DNA from 3 places in the Actinocorallia herbida genome. Region 1 is predicted to be linked to each of the others. Evidence: predicted binding sites of a transcription regulator. Region 1 holds the regulator's gene; each other region holds the start of a gene.
The links. The regulator HrcA, encoded in region 1, represses chaperone genes, less so after heat shock. The targets are predictions, from matches to a motif close to TTGGCACTCTCNNNNNGAGAGTGCCAA.
Positions count from the first base shown of each region.

Region 2: the regulator HrcA is predicted to act here: its motif matches at 4,017-4,043, upstream of groES (co-chaperone GroES).
Region 3: the regulator HrcA is predicted to act here: its motif matches at 1,422-1,448, upstream of groL (chaperonin GroEL).

Region 1 covers NZ_RJKE01000001.1:1,163,044-1,168,148, reverse strand. The annotation lists gene dnaJ (molecular chaperone DnaJ) at 1-954, opposite strand, end outside; gene hrcA (heat-inducible transcriptional repressor HrcA) at 954-1,967, opposite strand; gene EDD29_RS05595 (MBL fold metallo-hydrolase) at 2,094-2,894, shown strand; gene EDD29_RS05590 (DUF3097 domain-containing protein) at 2,930-3,751, shown strand; gene EDD29_RS05585 (DUF4870 domain-containing protein) at 3,757-4,185, shown strand; gene hemW (radical SAM family heme chaperone HemW) at 4,190-5,105, opposite strand, start outside.
Region 2 covers NZ_RJKE01000001.1:8,604,686-8,609,790, reverse strand. The annotation lists gene EDD29_RS39015 (aminoglycoside phosphotransferase family protein) at 1-871, opposite strand, end outside; gene EDD29_RS39010 (apolipoprotein A1/A4/E domain-containing protein) at 1,002-2,360, opposite strand; gene EDD29_RS39005 (class I SAM-dependent methyltransferase) at 2,770-3,942, opposite strand; gene groES (co-chaperone GroES) at 4,141-4,449, shown strand; gene groL (chaperonin GroEL) at 4,597-5,105, shown strand, end outside.
Region 3 covers NZ_RJKE01000001.1:8,615,697-8,620,801, reverse strand. The annotation lists gene thrC (threonine synthase) at 1-578, shown strand, start outside; gene EDD29_RS39055 (MoaD/ThiS family protein) at 587-865, shown strand; gene EDD29_RS39050 (cold-shock protein) at 1,130-1,330, shown strand; gene groL (chaperonin GroEL) at 1,625-3,250, shown strand; gene EDD29_RS39040 (winged helix-turn-helix transcriptional regulator) at 3,396-3,809, opposite strand; gene EDD29_RS39035 (NADP-dependent oxidoreductase) at 3,914-4,849, shown strand.

The DNA.
Region 1 (5,105 bases):
GCTCATGTTGAGGTGCCGGGCGCCCCGCCCGTACAGGGGGATGACCTGGCCGGACTGGGTGCCGGGCCGGATGTCGACCTCCTCGGCGCCGTCCAGGGTCTCCACGGTGACCGTGCTGCCGAGCGCGGCGGCCGTCATCGGGATCTGGACGGTGCAGTGCAGGTCGTCGCCCTCGCGCTCGAAGATCGCGTGCTGACGCTCGACGATCTCCAGGAAGAGGTCGCCGGCGGGGCCGCCGCCGGGGCCGACCTCGCCCTCCCCGGCGAGCTGGATGTGGGTGCCGTGCTCGACGCCTGCGGGGATCTTGACCTTGATCGTCCGTTGGGTGCGCACCCGGCCCTCGCCGGAGCACTCGCGGCACGGGGTGCGGATGACCGAGCCGTAGCCGCCGCACTGGGGGCAGGGGCGGGAGGTCATGACCTGGCCGAGGAAGCTGCGCTGCACCTGCTGGATCTCGCCCCGGCCGTGGCACATGTCGCACTGCTCGGGGTGGGTGCCGGCCTCGGCGCCGCTGCCGCTGCACACCTTGCAGACGGTCGCGGTGTCGATGGTCAGCTCGCGGGTGGTGCCGAACGCCGTCTCGGCGAGGTCGAGCTCGACCCGCAGCGTGGCGTTGCGGCCGCGGCGGGCGCGCGAGCGCGGCCCGCGGGTCCCGGCCTGGCCGAAGACCGCGTCCATGAGGTCGCTGAAGGGGAAGCCGGCACCGAATCCGCCGCCGAATCCGCCCGCGCCGCCTCCGGGCGCGAAGGGGTCGGCGCCGAGGTCGAACATCTCCTTCTTCTTGGGGTCCGACAGGACCTCGTAGGCCTGGGTGACCTCTTTGAACTTCTCCTGGCTCTCGGCGTCGGGATTGACGTCCGGGTGGAGTTCGCGCGCGAGCCTGCGGTAGGCCTTCTTGATCTCGTCGGGGGTGGCGTTGCGGCTCACCCCGAGAATCGCGTAATAATCGCGCACTACGAGCCCGCCAGGATCTGTCCGACGTAACGTGCCACAGCGCGTACCGCTCCCATCGTTCCGGGGTAGTCCATGCGGGTGGGGCCGAGAACCCCCAGGCGGGCCAGCGCCTGCCCGTCCATCCCGTAGCCGGTGGCGACCACGGAGGTGGAGCGCAGGCCCTCCAACTGGTTCTCGGTGCCGATCCTGACGGTCAGGGTAGCCGGATCCCCGGTCTCCCCCAGCAGTCTCATCAGCACCACCTGTTCTTCCAGGGCCTCCAGCACGTCCCGGAGGCTCTGCGAGAAGTCCACGTGGGCGAGGTTCGCCGCGCCCGCGAAGACGATCTTCTCTTCGTTCCGTTCGACCAGGGTCTCCAGCAGCACCGACAGGACCGCCGCGGCGACGGGCTTGTCTTCGGCCGAGACGCGTTCGGGCAGGTCCTCCACCGCGAGGGGCACGTCGGCGAACGACCGCCCGTCCAGGCAGGTGTTGAGCAGCGCCCGCAGGTGGGACACCGACTCGTCGTTGATGTCGGCCGCGGTCTCGAAGACGCGCTGCTCCACCCGGCCGGTGTCGGTGATCACCACGAGCAGCAGCCGCCGGGACGACATCGGGACCAGCTCGATGTGCCGGACCGACGAGCGCACCAGCGAGGGGTACTGCACCACGGCGACCTGCCGGGTGATCTGCGCGAGCAGGCGGACGGTCCGGGAGACCACGTCGTCGAGGTCGTAGGCGCCCGCGAGGAACGTCTCGATCGCCCGGCGCTCGGCCGACGACATCGGCTTGATCGTCGACAGCCTGTCGACGAACAGGCGGTAGCCCTTGTCGGTCGGGATCCGGCCCGCGCTGGTGTGGGGCTGGGTGATGTACCCCTGCTCCTCCAGCACGGCCATGTCGTTGCGCACGGTCGCCGGGGAGACGCCGAGGGCGTGCCGTTCGGCCAGCGCTTTGGAACCCACCGGTTCGTTGGTGGAGACATAGTCCTCCACGATGGCGCGCAGGATGGCCAGCTTACGATCCTCCAACAACGCTCACCTCCTGCTCTGGCGCTCCCACTGCCCGGTGCCCGGCAGGCCCGCTGCCTGGCACTCCCAGTCTATGAGTGCCAAGTGTACGGTCCCGGGCGCGGAAGTCGATGTGCGAGAGTCTGGGGCATGTCCTGGGAAGAGGTCGCCGACCGCTGCTTCCGCCGCAGCCACGGCAGGTTCGAGGTCAATGTCGGGGTGGTCACGGGGCGGCTCGGGACCGTCCTGATCGACACCGGAGCCTCCCTCGGCGAGGGCGTCCAGCTGCGGGAGGAACTTCGCGAACTGGGCGTCGGCGAGCCCGTCGCGGTGGTCAACACGCACGGCCACTTCGACCACTGCTTCGGCAACGGGGCCTTCACCGGCCTGTTCTGGGGGCACACCGGGCTGCCGGAGTACCTGCGCCGGGAGGTCTGGATCACCATGGCCGCCGACGACCCCGACTGGGCCCGCGCCGTGACGGGCACCGTCGTCCCCCCGATCACCCAGACGTTCTCCGGCACCGCCCTCATCGATCTCGGCGACCGCCTCGTGGAGCTCCACCACCTCGGCCGGGGCCACACCGGGCACGACATCGTGGTCCAGGTGCCCGACTGCGGGGTGCTGTTCGCCGGCGACCTCGTCGAGGAGTCCGGACCCCCGGCCTACGGCGGCGACAGCCACCCCCTGGACTGGCCGATCACCCTGACGCGGCTGCTGGAGCTGCACCCGGAGAAGATCGTCCCGGGGCACGGCACGCCGGTCGGGCGGGAGTTCGCGGTACGGCAGCGCGATTCCGTGGCGGCCGTGGCCCACGGCGTCCGTGAGACGTTCGACCAGGGCCTCGACCCTGTGCAGGCGCTCACGGCCCACGACTGGCCCTACGACCCGCTGCGGCTCCTCCAGGCGGTCCGGCGGGGGCACCGGCAGCTGTCCCACCCTCTGGAGTGATGCACCTCCGCGCCCCCTCGGGTTAGGGTCGGGGCGTGCGCAGCAAGGACTATGGAGAAGACGTCCTCGCCGGGAACTGGCGGCTCCCCCGCAAGGGCACCATCCCCGAGATCCCCGCCGAGCGCGACCTCGTCGTGGAGGACCCCGACAGCGGGTTCTGCGGCGCGGTCGTCGCCTGCGGCAAGGACGAGGTCACCCTGGAGGACCGCTTCGGCAAACGCCGCGTCTTCCCCCTCGACCCCGCCGGGTTCCTGCTGGACGGCAGGCCCGTCACCCTCGTGCGGCCGGTCCCCCGCCTGACGGGTCCGGCGCGCAGCGCGTCGGGGTCGATCGCCGTCCAGGGCCACCGGGCCCGGGTGGCCAGGGAGAGCCGGATCTACGTCGAAGGCGTGCACGACGCGGAGCTCGTGGAGAAGATCTGGGGCCACGACCTGCGCGTCGAGGGCGTCGCCGTGGAGTACCTGGAGGGGATCGACCAGCTCCCCCTCATCGTCGAGGAGTTCGAGCCGGGGCCGGGCCGAAGACTCGGCGTCCTGGTCGACCACCTCGTGCCGGGCTCGAAGGAGTCCCGGATCGCCGCCCGGATCGACGACCCCGACGTGCTCGTGTGCGGGCACCCCTACATCGACGTCTGGGAGGCGGTGAAACCCGCCTCCGTGGGCATCCGGGCCTGGCCCGTGGTGCCCAAGGGCTTCGACTGGAAGGAAGGGGTCTGCGCCCGGCTCGGCTGGCCCGGGGACACCCGGGCGGCCTGGCGGCGGATTCTCGGATCGGTACGGACTTTCGCCGATCTGGAACCGGAGCTGCTCGGGCGCGTCGAAGAGTTGATCGACTTCGTCACCGCTCCCGAGGAGTGACGCCCATGGCACGCCGCAACCGCCCCCAGCCCACCCCGACCGTCCGCCTGCCCGAGGGCTTCGCCGCGGGGTACGCGGGCGGGCCGACCACGCCGGACGAGCGCCAGTGGGCGCTGACCGCCTATATCGGCCAGTTCGTCCTGTGGGTGCTGCCCCCGCTGTACATCTACCTGACCAAGAAGCGCCGCTCGGCCTACGCGCGCCACCACGGCCGCCAGGCACTCAACCTCGCCCTGACCACCGGGATCGGCGTGGGGGCGGCGCTCTGGATCAGCCAGTGGCTCCCCGCCGCCCAATGGGTCGCCGCGGGCTGGGTCGTGCTGTCGCTCGGCCTCGTCGTCTACAGCGCGACCCGCGTCAACAAGGGCGCCTGGCACCGGCTGCCCGCGCTCGTCGCCTGGCCGATCTTCAAGGACCGGCCGCCGCGCGGATAGCGGCTCAGGTGAGGTCGCGCACGACCGCGTCGGCCAGGAGACGGCCCTGGAGCGTGAGCACGGCGTGGCCGTCCACCCGCTCCACCAGGCCCCTGGCCTCCTGCTCGGCGACCGCCGCGGCGTCCAGGAGCTCCAGCGGGCAGCCCTCGCGCAGCCGGATCTCCAGCAGGACCCGCTCCACGAGCCGGGTCTCGTCGTCGAGCACCTCGCGGGCGTGCGCGGGGGTGCGGCCCTCGGCGAGGCGCGCCGCGTACGCGGCGGGATGCTTCACGTTCCACCAGCGGGTGCCGCCCACATGGCTGTGCGCGCCTGGACCCGCGCCCCACCAGTCGGCGCCCTTCCAGTACAGGACGTTGTGGGCGCACTCGCCGCCGGGCAGCGCCCAGTTCGACAGCTCGTACCACCGCATCCCGGCCTTGCCGAGCAGCTCGTCGGCCACGAGGTAGCGGTCGGCCATGGCGTCGTCGTCCGGCTCGGCCAGCACCCCGCGCCTGACCTGGGCGGCGAGCTTCGTGCCGTCCTCGACGATCAGCGCGTACGCCGAGATGTGGTCGGGCCCGGCCTCCAGCGCCGCCTCCAGGGACGCCCGCCAGTCGTCGTCCGACTCCCCCGGGGTCCCGTAGATCAGGTCGAGGTTGACGTGCCCGAACCCCGCCTCCCTGGCCTGCTCGACGACCCGGGGCACCCGGGCCGGGGTGTGCGTCCGGTCCAGCGCCGCCAGGACGTGCGGCCGGGCGCTCTGCATCCCGTAGGAGACCCGGGTGAACCCCCCGGCGCGCAGCCCGTCCAGATAGGCGCGGTCGACGGTCTCCGGATTGGCCTCGGTGGTGACCTCGGCGCCCGGCGCCAGCCCGAACTCCCCGTCGATCGCGGCGAGGATCCGGCCGAGGTCGCCCGGCGGCAGCAGGGTCGGGGTCCCG
Region 2 (5,105 bases), 7.4 Mb from region 1:
GCGCCGGCAGGGGCTGCGCGGTGTCCTCCGGGAGGAGGTCGACGATGCAGCGGACGTCCCAGTACGGGTGGTGGTCGTAGTTGCCGCGGACCTGTTCGAACGCCGCGGAGAAGGCGTCGGCGGCGTCGGGACCGTAGCGGGCGACGAGGTTCCAGCGCATGTGCGCGACGTCGACGCCGATGGGGCCGTAGGAGGCCTTGTCCCAGTCGACGACGCCCTGGAGGCGGCCGTTGGCCCACAGGGAGTTGTCGGGGTGGTAGTCGCGGTGGATGAAGTGCGGGACGAAGTCGGGCGGGGGCTCGGTGACGATCTCCTGGGCCTTGTCCCAGACCCCGGGGTTGCGGGCGTGGAACGGCGGCTGACGGGTCAGGAGCCGGTTGTACGGGGCGTAGGGCGGCATGGTGGTGGCGCCCTTGACGTCGTGGAGGGTGACCAGGGCGGCGGCGAGCTGGATGAGGTACTCCGAGAGGTCCTCTGGCAGCGGCCGCGGCGGGTGGCCGGGCAGCCGGGTGATGAGCAGCGCCGGCGCGTCGCAGCGGCCGCCTGAGGGGTCCGCGGCGATGAGCTGAGGGGTGGGGATCTCGCAGCCGGCCAGGAGCAGCAGCGCGGCGATCTCGCGCTCCGGCGGGTACTCGGGGTCCCAGTCGGTCCAGCGGCGCAGCACGAGGCGGTGGACGCTGCCGGAGCGGGTCTCGACGAGCAGCGTGTGGTTGGTGCGGCTCACCCCGCCGGTGAGCGGTCGCTGGAGGCGCACCGTGCTGCCGGCGCCCAGGCACTCGCACACCCAGCGCAGGGTGGCCGCGCTGGGCGGCCTGCCCAGCGGCAGGGCCCTCGCGGTGCGGGCTGCGGTGTCGGTGGTCACGGGGTCCATGTAAACGGATTCCGAAGGGGATGAGGAGTGATTTTGCGGAAGCTGAACGTAACACTTTCCCGGTCACGCACGTGGCCTTACGGAGGGGCGCCTGGCGCTCCCTCCGTAAGGCCGTGTGCGTCAAAGGCGCTTACTCTTTGCCGTCCCTGCGGGGGCGGAGCAGCGCTTCGGCGAGGGCGAGCATCGTCTCCTCAAGGGTGGCGAGACGCTTGAGCACGTCCTCGTGGACGGCGCCGACGCGGTTGCCCACTTCGGTCTGCACGCCCTCGACGCGTTTGCTGATTTCGGTCTGCATGGTCTCCGAGCGCTTGGCGACCTGCTCGTGGACGGCGTCGGTCCGCTTGGTGACCTCTTCGTGGACGGCGTCCGACCGTTTGACCACCTCGTCGAAGACGCCTTCGACGCGTTTGGCGACATCGAGGTGGATGTCCTCGAACCGCTTGGAGATGTCCTCTCGGACATTCTCGAATTTGCGGGACACATCGTCCTGGGCGCCTTCGAGTCGTCGCTTGACGTCGTCCTGCACCTCCCGGCCGGTCTCGTCGAGCCGCTTGCTGAGGCCGCTGTACGCGCTCTCCACGATCTTGGACACGGTGTCCTCGATCTCGCCGCGGTCGGGGCGGCTGCGCAGTTCCACGATGAGCGGGTCGGTGACGGTGCTGACCTGCCGCTCCAGCTCGTCGAAGCGCTCGCCGTAGTCCAGGTGCGGGCGCTGCGCGAGCTCGGCGAGCCTGCGGTGGATCTCGTTGATCTCCAGCGCGGCGGGGAGCTGGCTGAGGCGCTCGCCGAGGGCGTCGAAGCGGCTGTCGAATCCGTTGATCTTGCCGCTGAGTCCTTCGAGTCGTCCGTCGATGCCCTCCAGCCGGCCGCCGAGGCCTTCGACGCGGCTGCCGACCGAGTCGAGGCCCTGGTCGATGCGGTCGGCCATGTCGGAGAGCGACTGCTCGACCCGGCCGGTGATCCCGGTGACGGTGTGTTCCAGCTTCTCCGACCGGTGGCCCAGCTCGGCGAGGGACTTGTCGAGCCGGTTGAAGCGGACGGAGGCGGCCTCCATCGCGCCCTGGAGCTTGTCGAGGCGCTTGGTCATCTCCTCCATGCGCTGGGACGCCGCGGCGGTGGCGTCCGCGATGTGCGCCGCGGAGTCCATGACGTTCTGGAGCCGGGTCAGGCTCTCGTCGACGTTCTCGGCGACGACGCCGACGTCGGCCCACAGCGCCGGGAGTTCGCTGACGGGTTTGATCCGCTCGCCGACGGCTTCGAGGTGCTCGCCCAGGCCCTCCGCCCAGCCGGGCGCCTTCCCGGTGAGCTCCTCGACCTGGCCTCGGACGCCGTCGAGCTGGCCGGTGAGGCTGGTGAGTTCGCGTTCCCGGACCTCGCGCAGCAGCCACTCCATGCCTTCGAGCCGCTGGCGGATCTCGTCAAGGACCTGACCCTGTGAACGTGATTCGTACACATGGTCTTGCGCCGCCCGGGCGAGCAACTCCCGCATCCGGTCCGAGACCGGTTGACCCCCCGTCTGCAGGAAGTTGTGATTCGTTTCCAACGCATGCCCCTTCTCACGCCCGTGCCCCTGAATACCTGTAGGGCTCGTGGCATTGATGTGAAGTGCTCACTTTAGTGCTTGATCACAAAGCGATAGAACGGCGTTGGAATGCCGCGAGACCAGGGATGCGGCGGGAGATCAACTGCTTCGTGGGATAAGCCGGATCTCGTGGTTTCGGTTGGCTGATGTGGGTGTTCTTCGGTCTGAATGGCGATCGTTTCGGGGTGGTATGGCGGGAAAAGCGGGCGGGGCGGCCGAACGGCGGCGCGGGCCGGAACTGGGAATTCTTCACCGGCCGGGGAAAAGTAATTCCAGTTGTGCGCCCCATTGTTTGCCTGATCCTGAACCGCGCTTTTCAGGGACGTCCGCAGATGAGCGCGACGGGCGCCTCGCCGATCCGGGTCAGCACGACGGTTCCGGGGCGGGAGCCGGCCGGGCGCAGGTCGCGCCGGAGCTTGTCGAGGTCGGCGGCGAAGCCCCGCTTCTTGAGGGTGAGGACGCCGATGTCGTGGGCGCGCAGCGCGGCCTTGAGGCGCTTGACGGAGAAGGGGAGGACCTCGTGGATCTCGTAGGCGGCGGTGTACGGGGTGCCGACGAGGGCGTCGGAGGTGATGTAGGCGATGCGGGGGTCGGCCAGGCCCCCCTCGACGAGCGCCGCGGCCTCCCCGACGAGGTGCGCGCGGATGACCGCCCCGTCCGGCTCGTACAGGTAGCGGCCCCACGGGCGAACGGGCGGGACCGTCGTCTTCGGGTCGGGTTCGAGGCTGTGGACCTCGCCGCCGCGCAGGAGGGTCGCCTTGCGGACCGGCCCTTCGGCGAGCGTGCCGAGCCACAGGGCCGCCTCCTTGACGTCGCCGTCCTCGGAGATCCATTCGGTGCTCGCGCCCTCGGGGATCGCCTCGTAGGGGATTCCGGGGGCCACCTTGACGCACGCGCCCGGGGCCTTCATGGCGAGGCCGAGGAGGTCGTCCAGGGGCGGCTCGTAGGACTTGGGGTCGAAGACGCGCCCGCGCGCGGTGCGCCGTCCAGGGTCGGCGAAGACCTCGGCGTAGCCCGCGGGGTCCTGGTCGAGTGCGTCTCCCTGGCGCACGGAGGCGACGTCCTCGACGCCGAAGGCCGCGAGGTTGGCGCGGGCGACCGAGACCGTCAGGGGGTCGAGGTCGACGCCGGTGCCCGGGACCCCGGCGCGGGCGCGGAAGGCGAGGTCGGCGCCGATGCCGCAGCACAGTTCGAGGACGGGCCCGGTGAAGCGGGCGGCGCGGTAGGCGGCGACGGCCGACCGGGTGGACTGCTCGAGGCCGTGCGGGGTGAAGTACATGCGGGCCGCGTCGGGTCCGAACTTGGCGGCCGCCCTGACGCGCAGTCGCACCTGGGTCAGCGCCGCGCCGACGAGTTCGGCGGGATACCGCTCCCGGAGCCGGGAGGCCGCCGCGAGCAGCCCGCCCTCGGACGTGTCGGCTTCCGCGGCCCGCGCGAGAACCTCCTGCCCGGAGGGGGTGAGCAGTCCTTCGAACCCGTCGATCTCCATGACTCAACGGTAGAGCCGGTCCCACTACAGAGCGTCCGGTTGACTGTCGTTGAGGCACGGCATAATGTCACTGACTGGCACTCTCCCATCGAGAGTGCCAAAGCGACGAGCCCGGTCTGGCACCCGCGACGACAGGCCGGTCGAGGTCGCCTCCTAAGCATTTCGACGCACACTTCACATCCGAAGGGGAGGTTCGACGTGTCGACCGCCACCAAGGTTGTCCTCAAGCCGCTCGAGGACCGCATCGTGGTCCAGCCGCTCGAGGCCGAGACCACCACTGCTTCCGGCCTGGTCATTCCGGACACCGCCAAGGAGAAGCCCCAGGAGGGCACCGTCCTGGCCGTCGGCCCGGGCCGGGTCGACGACAAGGGCGCCCGCGTGCCGCTGGACGTCGCCGTGGGCGACGTCGTCCTGTACTCCAAGTACGGCGGCACCGAGGTCAAGTACAACGGCGAGGAGTACCTCGTCCTGTCCGCCCGCGACGTGCTGGCGATCATCGACAAGTAAGGGCCCGGTAAGTACGGCCGGTGCCCAGGTTCTCAAAGCACCCGTGCACCGGCCCGGCGAACAGGCTCACGCACCCCGCCCCGGCGGCCCCATCCGGGCGGCCGGGGCGGTGTGCTTCGGACAGGCAGACAGAGGGAATCCGTAGACATGGCCAAGATCCTTGAGTTCGACGAGGGCGCCCGGCGCGCGCTCGAGCGCGGCGTCAACGCTCTCGCCGACGCGGTGAAGGTGACGATCGGCCCCCGTGGGCGCAACGTCGTCATCGACAAGAAGTTCGGCGCCCCGACCATCACGAACGACGGCGTGACCATCGCCCGTGAGGTCGAGCTGGAGAACCCGTACGAGAACCTGGGTGCCCAGCTCGTCAAGGAGGTCGCCACCAAGACCAACGACGTCGCGGGCGACGGCACCACGACCGCGACGGTCCTGGCGCAGGCGCTGGTCCGCGAGGGCCTGCGCAACGTGGCGGCCGGGGCCTCCCCGCTCAGCCTCAAGCGCGGCATCGACATCGCCGCCAAGCACGTGTCGGACCTGCTGCTCAAGTCGGCGACCGAGGTCGACGACAAGAAGGCGATCGCGCACGTCGGCACGATCTCCGCGCAGGACGCCAAGATCGGCGAGCTGATCGCCGAGGCGTTCGACAAGGTGGGCAAGGA
Region 3 (5,105 bases), 7.5 Mb from region 1:
GCTACGAGATCGCCGAGCAGCTCGGCTGGCGGCTGCCCGACCAGATCGTCGTCCCGATCGCGTCCGGCTCCCAGCTGACGAAGATCGACAAGGCCTTCCAGGAGCTGATCAAGCTCGGCCTCGTCGAGGACCGGCCCTACAAGGTCTACGGCGCCCAGGCCGAGGGGTGCAGCCCGGTGTCCGCCGCGTACAAGGCGGGCCAGGACGTCATCCGCCCGGTCAAGCCGAACACCATCGCCAAGTCCCTGGCGATCGGCAACCCGGCCGACGGCCCCTACGTCCTCGACGCGGTCCGCCGCACCGGTGGCGCGATCGAGGACGTCACCGACACCGAGGTCGTCGACGCGATCCGGCTGCTGGCCAGGACCGAGGGCATCTTCGCCGAGACCGCGGGCGGCGTGACCGTCGGCGTGCTGAAGAAGCTCATCGACAGCGGGCAGCTCGACCCGTCGCTGGAGACGGTCATCATCAACTCGGGCGAAGGCCTGAAGACCCTGGACGCGGTGGCCCCGGTCGCCAAGCCGTCCGCCAACATCGCGCCCTCGATCGAGGCGTTCCGCGCTACCGGATTGGTCTGAATCTAGATATGAGTGTTTCCGTCCGCATTCCCACGATCCTCCGCACCTACACGGGCGGCGAGGCCGAGGTCAAGGCGACCGGGGAGACCCTCCGCGAGGTCATCGCCGACCTCGAGGCGAACTACACGGGCATCGCCGCGCGTGTGCTGGACGACACCGGCAAACTGCGCCGTTTCGTCAACGTCTACGTCGGCGACGAGGACGTCAGGTTCGAGCAGGGCCTGGACACCGCGACCCCCGCGGGCGTCCAGGTGTCGATCATCCCGGCCGTCGCCGGAGGCTGCTAGCCGCGAGCGCCCGACACAGCGACTTTACAGAAAGGGCTTTCCCGTCAGAATGGGAAAGCCCTTTCATGTTCTGGGGCGGTTCGATAATGGTGGCCACACCCGGCCGGGACATTCCCTCTGTCTGATACAGCCAGGTATGTTCCGTTGCCATCTCCATCACGCCCGGATATCCGGGGGGTCTCGAATGGGGATCGGGGAGTCCGAGGTGGATTCCCCGGCCGTTCCGCGGTCCAGGGGGGCCGCGGCTCGAGTCAGGGTTCAAGCATGGCGCAGGGCACCGTGAAGTGGTTCAACGCGGACAAGGGATACGGATTCATCGCCGTCGACGGCGGCCGTGACGTGTTCGTCCACCACAGCTCCATCCAGATGGACGGCTACCGCACCCTCGAGCAGGGACAGCGGGTCGAGTTCGAGATCACCCAATCCGACCGGGGGCCGCAGGCCGACCTCGTCCGATCCCTCTGATCCCTCCGATCCGGACCGCACGCACGGACCCGCCGCCCCTCCCCGGGGCGCGCGGGTCTTTCTGTTAGACCGCTGGTCAGGGTGGATGCGGCTTGCACTCTCCAGGGTAGAGTGCTAAACAGTGTTCTGGCACTCTCTGGGTGAGAGTGACAACCACAAGCTTCAGGGTCGGGACGATGAGGTCTGGCTCTCGGGTGGCACGCATGGGGCCGTCCGCAGGGTGAGGTCGTCCGTCGCGGGCATCCACCCGATCCGCCATGTTCCGCATCCACTACTGAGGAGGATCTGGAGCCGATGGCTGCCAAGATGATCGCGTTCGACGAGGAGGCCCGGCGCGGTCTCGAGCGTGGCATGAACCAGCTCGCAGACGCCGTCAAGGTGACGCTTGGCCCGAAGGGCCGCAACGTCGTGCTGGAGAAGAAGTGGGGCGCCCCCACGATCACCAACGACGGTGTCTCCATCGCCAAGGAGATCGAGCTCGAAGACCCGTGGGAGAAGATCGGGGCCGAGCTCGTCAAGGAGGTCGCCAAGAAGACCGACGACGTCGCGGGTGACGGCACCACCACCGCCACCGTCCTGGCCCAGGCGCTCGTGCGCGAGGGTCTGCGCAACGTCGCCGCCGGCGCGAACCCGATGTCCCTGAAGAAGGGCATCGAGGCCGCCGTCGCCGCCGTCTCCGAGCAGCTCTCCCAGCTGTCCAAGGAGATCGAGACGAAGGAGCAGATCGCCTCCACCGCCTCCATCTCCGCCGCCGACACCGAGATCGGCACGCTCATCGCCGAGGCGATGGACAAGGTCGGCAAGGAAGGCGTCATCACGGTCGAGGAGAGCAACGCCTTCGGGCTGGAGCTCGAGCTCACCGAGGGCATGCGCTTCGACAAGGGCTACATCTCGCCCTACTTCGTGACCGACCCCGAGCGGATGGAGGCGTCGCTCGACGACCCGTACATCCTCATCGTCGGCGGCAAGGCCTCCTCCAACAAGGACCTGCTGCCGGTGCTCGAGCAGGTCATGCAGGCCGGCAAGCCGCTGCTGATCATCGCCGAGGACGTCGACGGCGAGGCCCTGGCCACGCTGGTCGTCAACAAGATCCGCGGCATCTTCAAGTCCGTCGCCGTCAAGGCGCCGGGCTTCGGTGACCGCCGCAAGGCCATGCTCGGCGACATCGCCGTGCTGACCGGCGGCCAGGTCATCACCGAAGAGGTCGGCCTCAAGCTCGACTCGGTGACCCTCGACCAGCTGGGCCGCGCCCGCAAGGTCGTCATCACCAAGGACGAGACCACCATCGTCGAGGGCGCGGGCGACGCGACCGAGATCCAGGGCCGGGTCAACCAGATCCGCCTGGAGATCGACAACACCGACTCCGACTACGACCGCGAGAAGCTCCAGGAGCGCCTGGCCAAGCTCGCGGGCGGTGTCGCGGTCATCAAGGCCGGCGCCGCCACCGAGGTGGAGCTCAAGGAGCGCAAGCACCGCATCGAGGACGCCGTTCGCAACGCGAAGGCGGCCGTCGAAGAGGGCATCGTCCCCGGCGGTGGCGTGGCGCTGCTGCAGGCGTCGGTCAGCGCGTTCGACAAGCTCGACCTGACGGGCGACGAGGCCACCGGTGCCGCGATCGTCAAGAAGGCGCTCGAGGAGCCGATCAAGCAGATCGCCGTCAACGCCGGCCTTGAGGGCGGCGTCGTGGTGGAGAAGGTCCGCAACCTGCCCGCGGGCCAGGGCCTGAACGCCGCCACCGGCGAGTACGTCGACATGTTCGCCTCCGGCATCATCGACCCGGCGAAGGTCACCCGCTCGGCGCTGCAGAACGCGGCGTCCATCGCGGCCCTGTTCCTCACCACCGAGGCCGTCATCGCCGAGAAGCCCGAGAAGAACCCGGCCCCGGCCGGTATGCCCGACGGCGGAGGCATGGACTTCTAAGAAGTCCGCGCGCCACGGAGGCAAAGAAAGGGCGGTCCCTCTCGGGGCCGCCCTTTCGGCATGCCGTCTCCCTTTTCGGGAAGAGCCGCGGGAGGCTCTCCCCCGGGAGAATTCGAAGAACGTCGCGTGATGGGGGAAGGCCCGGTCACGGGCTCCTGACGGGCTGCGGTTCGAGCGTGGCCCGCAGGTCGTAGTCGGCTCGGGCGGTCAGGATCTCGTCGACATGGAATTCGGCCCAGGACTTGATTCCGCTCATCAGGGTGATGACGCTCCGGCCGAGCGGAGTGAGCTCGTATTCGACTTTCGGGGGGATCGTCGGATAGACGGTCCGCAGGACCACGCCATCGCGTTCCATGGTGCGCAGGGTCGAGGTGAGGCTCTTCTGGGTGATGCCGCCGATCCGGCGCCGGAGCTCGCCGAAGCGGACCGGGCCGTCCTTGAGCGCGTCGACGAGCAGGCACGTCCACTTGTCGGCGAGGGCGATGAGGACTGTCCGCGACGCGCACTGAGCCAGATAGGCGTTCGCGTCGTAGCGGACCTGCTCAGGCTTGGTATCCATGAGGTACCTATATATCTCAAAGGTGCCTTCTTTCAAGGGGATACCTGTCGCGGTGAGGATGGAGGCACCCGGGGGGAAGCCTCCCGAAGACGACAGGAGCACCCATGCGCAAGCTCGTCCAGGACGCGTTCGGCACACCGGCCGAGGTCCTGCGGATCACCGAGGCCGCCCGTCCGGAGCCCGGCCCCGGCCAGGTCCTCATCGAGGTCGCGGCCGCGGGCGTCAACCCGGTGGACGTCGCCGTCAGCGCCGGGCACTACCCGCTGCTCGGCGACCCGCCCTTCACTGCGGGCTGGGACGTGGCCGGGACCGTCGCGGCCGTCGGGTCGGGCGTCTCGGCGTTCCGGCCGGGCGACCGCGTCCTCGGCCTGCCGGCCTTCCCGGCGGAGGCCGCGGCCCACGCCGAGTACGTCCTGGCGTCGGCGAACGAGCTCATCCCCATCCCGAAGGGGCTCGCGGTGGAGGAGGCGGGGGCGCTGCCGCTCGTGGGGCTCACCGCCTACCAGGCGCTGATCGGCATCGCCGAGGTGCGTCCGGGTCAGCGGGTGCTCGTGCACAGGGCCGCGGGCGGCGTCGGCCACCTCGCGGTGCAGCTCGCCAAGAGCAGGGGAGCCTGGGTGGTCGGGACGGCCTCCGCAGGCAAGCACGACCTCGTGCGCGCGCTCGGCGCCGACGAAGTGATCGACTACCAGGCGACGGACTACACCGAGGTGCTCGCCGGCCTCGACGTCGTCTTCGACCTTGTCGGCCACGACAACGGCCCGCGGTCGGCGGGCGTCCTGCGCGCGGGCGGCGTTCTCGTCGGCGCGCTGCCCGCCTTCCTCGGGCTCACTCAGGAGGAGGCCGCTGCTCGGGGGATCCGCCTGGCCGGCGTCGACGTCCGGCCCTCCGCCCATGACCTGGGCCACCTGACGGCGCTCGCGTCGGATGGCGCGCTCCGCGTCCACGTCGAGGCGGCCTTCCCCCTGGCGGACGCGGCCAAGGCCTACGAGACGGTCGCAGCAGGCCACGTCACCGGCAAGGTCGTCCTCGTGCCCTGACCGAACGACCCGGGCGGCCCGCCCCGCTCCTGGCGGGGAGGACGGAGCGGGCCCTGGCCGGGCGGTGCCGGGGTCCGCCCCGATCCTCTCGGGGAGCACGGGAGCACGGGAGCACGGGAGGGGCTGAGCGGGTGAGGGGACTTCCGTTGAACTTTTCCTGCGGGCCGGTTTGACGATCAGGCGGAGGGGGCATAACGTTTGCTTCGCCCCGCTGAGAGCGGGCCGCAACGAGGGAGACCGAGGGGCGGCCGATCGC